DNA from 3 places in the Leisingera sp. S132 genome. Region 1 is predicted to be linked to each of the others. Evidence: riboswitches for the same ligand, from Rfam matches in the RefSeq annotation. Region 1 holds a riboswitch; each other region holds the start of a gene.

Region 1 (2,255 bases):
GGCGCTGTGCCCCTTGCCGGGCAAGGGCGGCGACTATGCGGGCGATATGGGCCGGATCAATGCCTGGAAGCCCGGGCTGGTGATCTCCATGACCACGGCGGAGGAACACGCGGCAGCGGGCAGCCACCGGCTGGGCTGCGACATCCAGAGCATGGCCAGCCGCTGGATCCATCTGCCGGTGCCGGACTTTGACGTGCCATCCCGGCAGGTGGCGGCGAAATGGCCCAAGGCCAGCGCCTCCGCAAGGATGGCGCTGGAGGGCGGCGGCCGGGTGCTGGTCCATTGCAAGGGCGGCTGCGGCCGCTCCGGCATGGCGGTGCTGCGGCTGATGATCGAAAGCGGCGAGGACCCGGCGCAGGCGCTGGCCCGGCTGCGGGCCGTGCGCCCCTGCGCGGTGGAGACGCAGGCGCAGCTGGAATGGGCCTATGCCGGGCGTCCGGCGGGGCTGCGGCCGCAATAGGCCGGCAGCCCGGTGCGGTCTGCCGTTCCCCAGATGCCGTGAGCCGGTTTCCGGCCTAGAGCGCCAGCATCTGCTCCGCCTGATGCACCTCCGCGGTTTTCGGCAGCGCCTCCATCAGCGCGCAGGGGCGGGCGTCCAGTCTTGACGCCGCAAAGCCGGTGCCGCCGCGGCTGAGGATTGCATCGGCAAAGCGGTCCAGCCCCTCGCGCGGGGCCTCTTCCCCGACACCGCAGAACAGCCGGATCCGGTCATGGCTGGCGGCAAACTGCGCCGGGCAGTTGCGCGGGCAGCCGTCCAGCACGCTGGTGCCGGTGATTTCGAAATCCTCATGGGTCATCGGCTTCGCCTTGGTCATCGCCTCTGCCAGTTTGGCGATCATCCGTTCTGCCGCGGGGCAGGGCCGCCCCAGGTATTTGCAATCCGTTGCCGCATAGAAATGCGTCTTGTCCGTCCACATCATGTTTGCGCCCTCCGCGCGTGGTGCGGGGGTTCGGGGACAAGAGACCGGATGAGAAAGCGGGAGCCCCGCGGTGCCATCAGACCCTGTCCGGACACCCCGCCCGGGTTCGAGTTTCACATTCGATGGCAGGTCTCCTGACTTGCGGGTCGCAGCTTTCCCGATCCTTCCCGGCCCATCGGGCCAGTGGCTCTATCGGGGTCGCTCGCCGCTTACAGTTGCGGGGGCAGTCGCGGAATTGGCCTTGCGCTGGGCGGGGCCGCACCGTGTTCCCTTTTCATCCCGGACACAAGATTCTGTGGCGCGGGAACCATCGCCACAAGCGGTAGCGGCTGCCCCCCCGAGTCGTCAATTGTTTTTCTGCGCCTGCATGGCCGCGGGCGCGGGCGTGTGCATCTGCAGGTGCAGCCCCCGGATCACATCCGAATCGCGCCGCACCCGGGCCAGCTGCCAGCCGCCTTGCAGCAGGATGTAGAAATTCTCGGCCGCGGCACGGGCCTCTGCCTCAGCCAGGCCCAGGCGCTGCGCATGGGCCGCGGTCTCTAGTATCCAGCCCTCGAACAGTTTGGCGGCGTGCTGGTGGAACGCCTCGTTTTCCGGTCCTTCGAACAGGGTGGCGGAAACCGGGCAGCCGCTCCATTTGCCTTGTTTGTCAAAGAGCTTGGCCAGCTTGTAGCAGACCGTCTTGGCGCCCTCTCGAAAGGTCGGCGCAGGGGTAAAGGCGGCGGCGATCAGTGCCAGCATCTGCTCCGAGGCCCAGTCTGCCGCAGCCAGCGCGAGGTCGGATTTTCCATTCGGGAAATGGTGGTAGAGCGAGCCCTTGGGAGCCTCTGCCGCGGCCAGCAGTTCGGCCAGGCCGGTGCCGCTGTAGCCCTTGTTGCGAAAGAGGCCGGCTGCCGCCCGCAGCAGCCGCTCGCGGGTGGGGGCGGGGCTGTCCGGGCCGGGCTGGGGTGTCGTCACGTCAGTCATGGCGGCAGGTTGACAGCATTAGACCGATTGGTCCAGAGGTGGAATAGACCAATCGGTCTAGGAGGGTGCCATGCTCGACAGCCATGCAGGACACACCGCGGATATCCGGGTGGAAGACGTGCGCTTTGCCGCCGGTGATGCAGAGCTGGCCGGGCGGCTTTACCACCCGGCGGCCCCGGCCAGGGCAGCGGTGGTGCTGAACGGCGCAACCGGGGTGCCGCAGGGCTACTACCGGCATTTCGCACACTGGCTGGCGGCGGAGCGGCAGATGGCCTGCTTGACCTATGATTACCGGGACTTTGGAGCCTCGGCGCACATGCACCCGCGCCGGTCACAGGCCACCATGGGTGAATGGGCGCTGGCCGATCA
Region 2 (2,255 bases), 1.6 Mb from region 1:
TAGGGGCCGGGTTCATAAGCAGGTGAGTTGATGCCGCGCTGGTTGTCCTCCACCACGATGCGGTCCTCGTCGTTGGTGGCAACCCAGACCTCGGTCAGCCGATTCAGGTCGTAGTCCTGGCCCTCGACCGCATCCTTGTGCACCAGCCATTTGGTGGTGACCTCAGTCTCGGTCGGGCTGATCGGGGTCACCCGGAACACGATGGAATGATCCGGCAGGAAGTGGTTCCAGGTGGTCGGGTAGTGGAATTTCAGCAGCGTGCCTGCATCAGCAAACGGCACCCGGCCCAGCTTCTTGGCGACAGCCGCCTTGCCGTCCATGGTATAGCTCTCGGCGCCTTCATTCAGCGGCATCCGCGCCACCCGGTACTGTCCGCGCGCGTCTATCTGGAACTGGGCCGGCACACCTGCCGCCTCGATCCGGTCGAAATGCTTTTGCAGGTGCGGCGGGGTCTCGCCGCCCTCGACACCAGTGACGGACGGATCTTCCGGGAAGGTCCGGCACAGCGACGGGTGGTTGCCGCCGCAGTGATAGCACTCGCGGTTGTTCTCCCAAACCAGCTTCCAGTTGCCATTCTCGATGATCGAGCTTTCATAGGCGACTTTGGCATTGCCCAGGTCATGCGGCTCCAGATAGGGGCGGGCCACTGCGGCAAAAGCATCGAAGTCCGGCGCCTCATCCGCCAGGCAGATATAGATCAGCCCGGCCAGATCGCGGCAATGCACCGGCTTCAGCCCGTGTTTGGAGGCGTCGAACTCCGGCCCCATGTCGCGCGCCCACAGCAGCGAGCCGTCCAGCTCATAGGTCCACTGGTGGTAGGGGCAGACCAGCTTGGGCGAATTTCCCTTCTTGGCCTTGCACACAACCGACCCGCGGTGGCGGCAGGCATTGTGGAACGCACGCACCTCACCATCGGTGCCGCGCACGATGATGACATTGTAGGACCCCACCTGATGGGTCACATAATTGCCGGCCTTCGGAATTTCGCAGGCCGGAATGGCAAACAGCCACTCGCGGTAGAAGATCTGGCGCATGTCCAGATCCAGCACCCCCGGATCAGTGTAAAACGCCTGCTCCAGGGAATAGTTTTTCTGACGGGCGACCAGTTTGGCCAGAATTTCGCTGTCGTGAAGCATCTGCTTCTCTCCTTTGCCGCATCCCCGCGGCAGGTTGGCTTGGCTGCGGGCATGGGGAGAGAGATTGCAGGCCACGCGCCTGCAACCGCCCCGCCGCCGCCCGCGGTTGACGTTTTCGGGGCAAGGCTGGTTTCCGGACTGTCCCGGGGCCTTTTGGCGGCGGGGCCTGGCACCTTCCCGAAGCTGCGGCTTCAGTGGTTTTTGCCATGCCTTGCCCGGGGTCACCGTTGCGGGGGCAGTGCCGGAGTTTCACCAGCTTCCCAATTCTCCGCCCCTAGGGGCGGCACCTTGCTGAGGCGCAAACTGCCCTAATCCCGCCCCCCAAGCGGAGACAAATCCGACCCGCCGAAACCGGAAAAAGACATGCATGATTGCCGTGCCCGGAGGGACAGGGATGTCCAGAATCTCAAACCGGCATCCGCCGGTTCGTTTGCGGCAGGCGCTTATCTTTCATGCGGTTAGGCGCTGCTAGGCACACCGAATCGATTCGCACGCAGTGAGTCTTGCGCCGGCCCCTTGGATGGTGAAATGCATTTAACTATATGCTATATAGTTAAATGATGCACAGGAGAATCCGATGACCACCGGCCATGTCTTCATCGCCACCAGCCTCGACGGTTTTGTGGCCCGCCAGGACCATTCGCTGGACTGGCTGTCCAAGCAGCCCGTTGCCGAGGATGACGATGGCGGTTTTGCCGCCTTCATGGACAGCGTAGACGGGCTGATTATGGGAACAGGATCATTCCGCACCGTGCTGGGGTTCGGCCAATGGCCCTACAGCAAGCCGGTTGTGGTCCTCAGCAACAGCCTGACAGAACAGGACATTCCCGAAGAGCTGAAGGATAAGGTGCGTCTCAGCACCACCGCGCCCGCAGACCTCATGCAGGAGCTGCAAGAGCAGGGCTGGACCCGCGCCTATATCGACGGCGGGCGGATGGTGCAGTCCTTCCTGCGCCAGGGGCTGATCGCAGATCTGACCATCACAACGGTCCCGGTCCTGATCGGCAGCGGCATCCCGCTTTTCGGCAGCCTGGACCGGGACATCGACCTCCAGGTAGCAAGCTCCCGCATCCTGCCCACCGGCATGGTCCAGACCACGTTCCGGGTGGCCTGACCAAT
Region 3 (2,255 bases), 420 kb from region 1:
CCGGTCGAGGCGCCGGCCGAAATACCCAGAATATAAGGGTCCGCCAGCGCGTTGCGCAGCAGCGCCTGCAGCACCACGCCAGCCACCGCCAGCGCCGCTCCGCAGGCCGCAGCCACCAGCGCCCGCGGCAGCCGGTAGCTCCAGATGATGCCCTGGTCCACCGGGTCCACCGGCAGGCCCGCCCCGGCCAGCTTGTTGGCCAGAACGGACAGAACTAGGTCAGGCGCAAGCGGGGTTTCCCCGATCATTGCACCAGCCAGAACCGCCGCGGCCAGCACTGGCAGGGCCAGGCATGCGCCCCGGATGCCCTGCCAGGCCAATGCGGCGGCTGCGCTCATTCGCCGTTGCCGATCGCGCTGAGTTCAGCAGCCAGATCCTCCAGCGCCGGGATGGCGCGGATGGTGGCATCCATGGCCTGGGCGTCCATCACCACGATACGATCATTTTTGACCGCGTCCATCTGGCTGGCGACCGGATCATTGCGCAGGAACTCCAGCTTTTTCTCATAGTCATCCGCGGCAAAGCGGCGGCGGTCCATACGGGCAATCACGATCACGGTCGGGTTGGCCTTGGCGATGGTCTCCCAGCCCACGGTCGGCCATTCCTCGTCGGTTTTGATGACATTGCGGAGGCCCAGCTGCTGCATCATGTAGCCCGGTGCGCCCTTCTGGCCGGCCACGAACGGGTCGCTTTCCATCTCGGGCGAAGAGAACCAGAACACGGCGGAGGCGTCGTCCAGCGCAACCTCCTGCGCCTTGGCCACAGCCGCGGCCTCGCGCGCCTTGTAGTCTGCGACCAGTTCCGCGCCCTTCCCGGCCTCGCCGAAGATCGCCGCCAGTTCCTCGATGCCCTGATAGAGGCTGTCGGTGGTGAACATTTCGGTGCGGGTGCCGTCACCGCCGGTGGTGTTGTCCTTGCCAACGCAATCTGCGGGCATCACATAGGTCGGGATGCCGAGGTCATGGAACTGCTCGCGCTTGGCGACCACGCCTTCGGGGCCGACATGCCACTCATACTGGGCCGCCACCAGACCGGGGCGTTTGGCCACCACGCTTTCAAAGCTCGGATCGTTGTCCGCGAGGCGTTCGACCTTGCCGTTCAGCTCGGCAAATTCGGGCAGCACATCGTTGAACCAGACCGAGGTGCCCAGCACCTTGCCGCCCAGGCCCAGCGCATAGAGCACCTCTGTTGCAGCCTGGCCAACGGTCACGGAGGACGCAACGGGCGCCTCAAAGGTGACGGTCTCGCCGCAGTTTTGAAGGGTCAGCGGAAAGGTCTCGCTGGCGGCGGCTGCCTGAGCGGCCGCAACGAAAGAAAGGCCCATCAGGCCGGAACGCAGAAACATGATTTCGATCTCCATGTGTCAATGACCGGAGAACGGGTGAAAGGGCATTGACCGGTCAGGCGAAGGGATCCGGCCCTTCTTGCAGCCTCCAGCGCTGGCGGCGCATGTTACCGGCAACCTCCCCGGACAACCCCGTCCGGTGTGCTTCAGTTTTCACCGGCAGGTCTCCTGACTGGCGGGTCATTGCCTGCGCCGTCTTCCCGGACCGGATGGTCCAGTGACATCATGGCACAGCACTCGCCGCCTACAGTTGCGGGGGCAGTTCCGGTTGGCGCCTGACAGCGCCGCGGATTCCCTCTTAGCCCTTGCGGGACCGGTAAGGCGCGGGTAGCGCATCACCTCTCTTGCGGCAAGAAAAACTTCGCCGGGCAGCCAATTTCTTCAGGCAGGCCAGCGCGCCGTTCAGGACGGGCGATGACACAACATCCCGGAGGCATCCGCCCAAGCAACGCGCATTCGCGACTATCTGGCGGCCCGCGCTTGAGCGGCTGCAATTGATTGAACGGAGCCGCCGCTGTCTGACTGCGCCAGCACAACAAAGCTCCGCTAGGCGGCGTGGAAACAGCGGTCCACCAGAGCGGTTGTGTCCAGGATCAGGATCGACTCGTAGCGCCCGTCCTGCGTCTTATGCTGCAGGCAGCCGGTGACATCCTCGGCGATGCTTTTGGACGCATGCTGCTGATCCAGGGATTTCAGCTCAGCCACCCGGTTTTCAGTTGTGATGATGATTTCATCAACTGAATCCACCAGAATCCCGAATTTCTGCTCGCCATGGCGGAAAATCAGAACCTTCTGATCCTGACTGGACGCCGGCGGCAGCCCGTATAGCATCCGCGGGTTGAACAGCGTGATCAATTCCCCCCTCAAATTGAGGATTCCTTCGACGAATTCCAACGAAAACGGCGGTTCC

The links. A riboswitch is a leader RNA that binds a small molecule or an ion and turns the genes downstream of it on or off. The one in region 1 is predicted to bind cobalamin.
Region 2: another riboswitch for cobalamin. It lies ahead of K3725_RS03010 (aromatic ring-hydroxylating dioxygenase subunit alpha); the one in region 1 lies ahead of K3725_RS14975 (hypothetical protein).
Region 3: another riboswitch for cobalamin. It lies ahead of K3725_RS12885 (ABC transporter substrate-binding protein); the one in region 1 lies ahead of K3725_RS14975 (hypothetical protein).

Annotation. Positions count from the first base shown of each region.
Region 1 covers NZ_CP083553.1:3,022,311-3,024,565, reverse strand. Annotated here, with positions in the region: gene K3725_RS14980 (protein-tyrosine phosphatase family protein) at 1-460, shown strand, start outside; gene K3725_RS14975 (hypothetical protein) at 516-920, opposite strand; cobalamin riboswitch at 1,027-1,247, opposite strand; gene K3725_RS14970 (TetR/AcrR family transcriptional regulator) at 1,266-1,886, opposite strand; gene K3725_RS14965 (serine aminopeptidase domain-containing protein) at 1,957-2,255, shown strand, end outside.
Region 2 covers NZ_CP083553.1:632,808-635,062, reverse strand. Annotated here, with positions in the region: gene K3725_RS03010 (aromatic ring-hydroxylating dioxygenase subunit alpha) at 1-1,136, opposite strand, end outside; cobalamin riboswitch at 1,243-1,442, opposite strand; gene K3725_RS03005 (dihydrofolate reductase family protein) at 1,714-2,250, shown strand; gene K3725_RS03000 (TetR/AcrR family transcriptional regulator) at 2,254-2,255, shown strand, end outside.
Region 3 covers NZ_CP083553.1:2,600,431-2,602,685, forward strand. Annotated here, with positions in the region: gene K3725_RS12880 (iron ABC transporter permease) at 1-338, opposite strand, end outside; gene K3725_RS12885 (ABC transporter substrate-binding protein) at 335-1,345, opposite strand; cobalamin riboswitch at 1,486-1,678, opposite strand; gene K3725_RS12890 (chemotaxis protein CheW) at 1,892-2,255, opposite strand, start outside.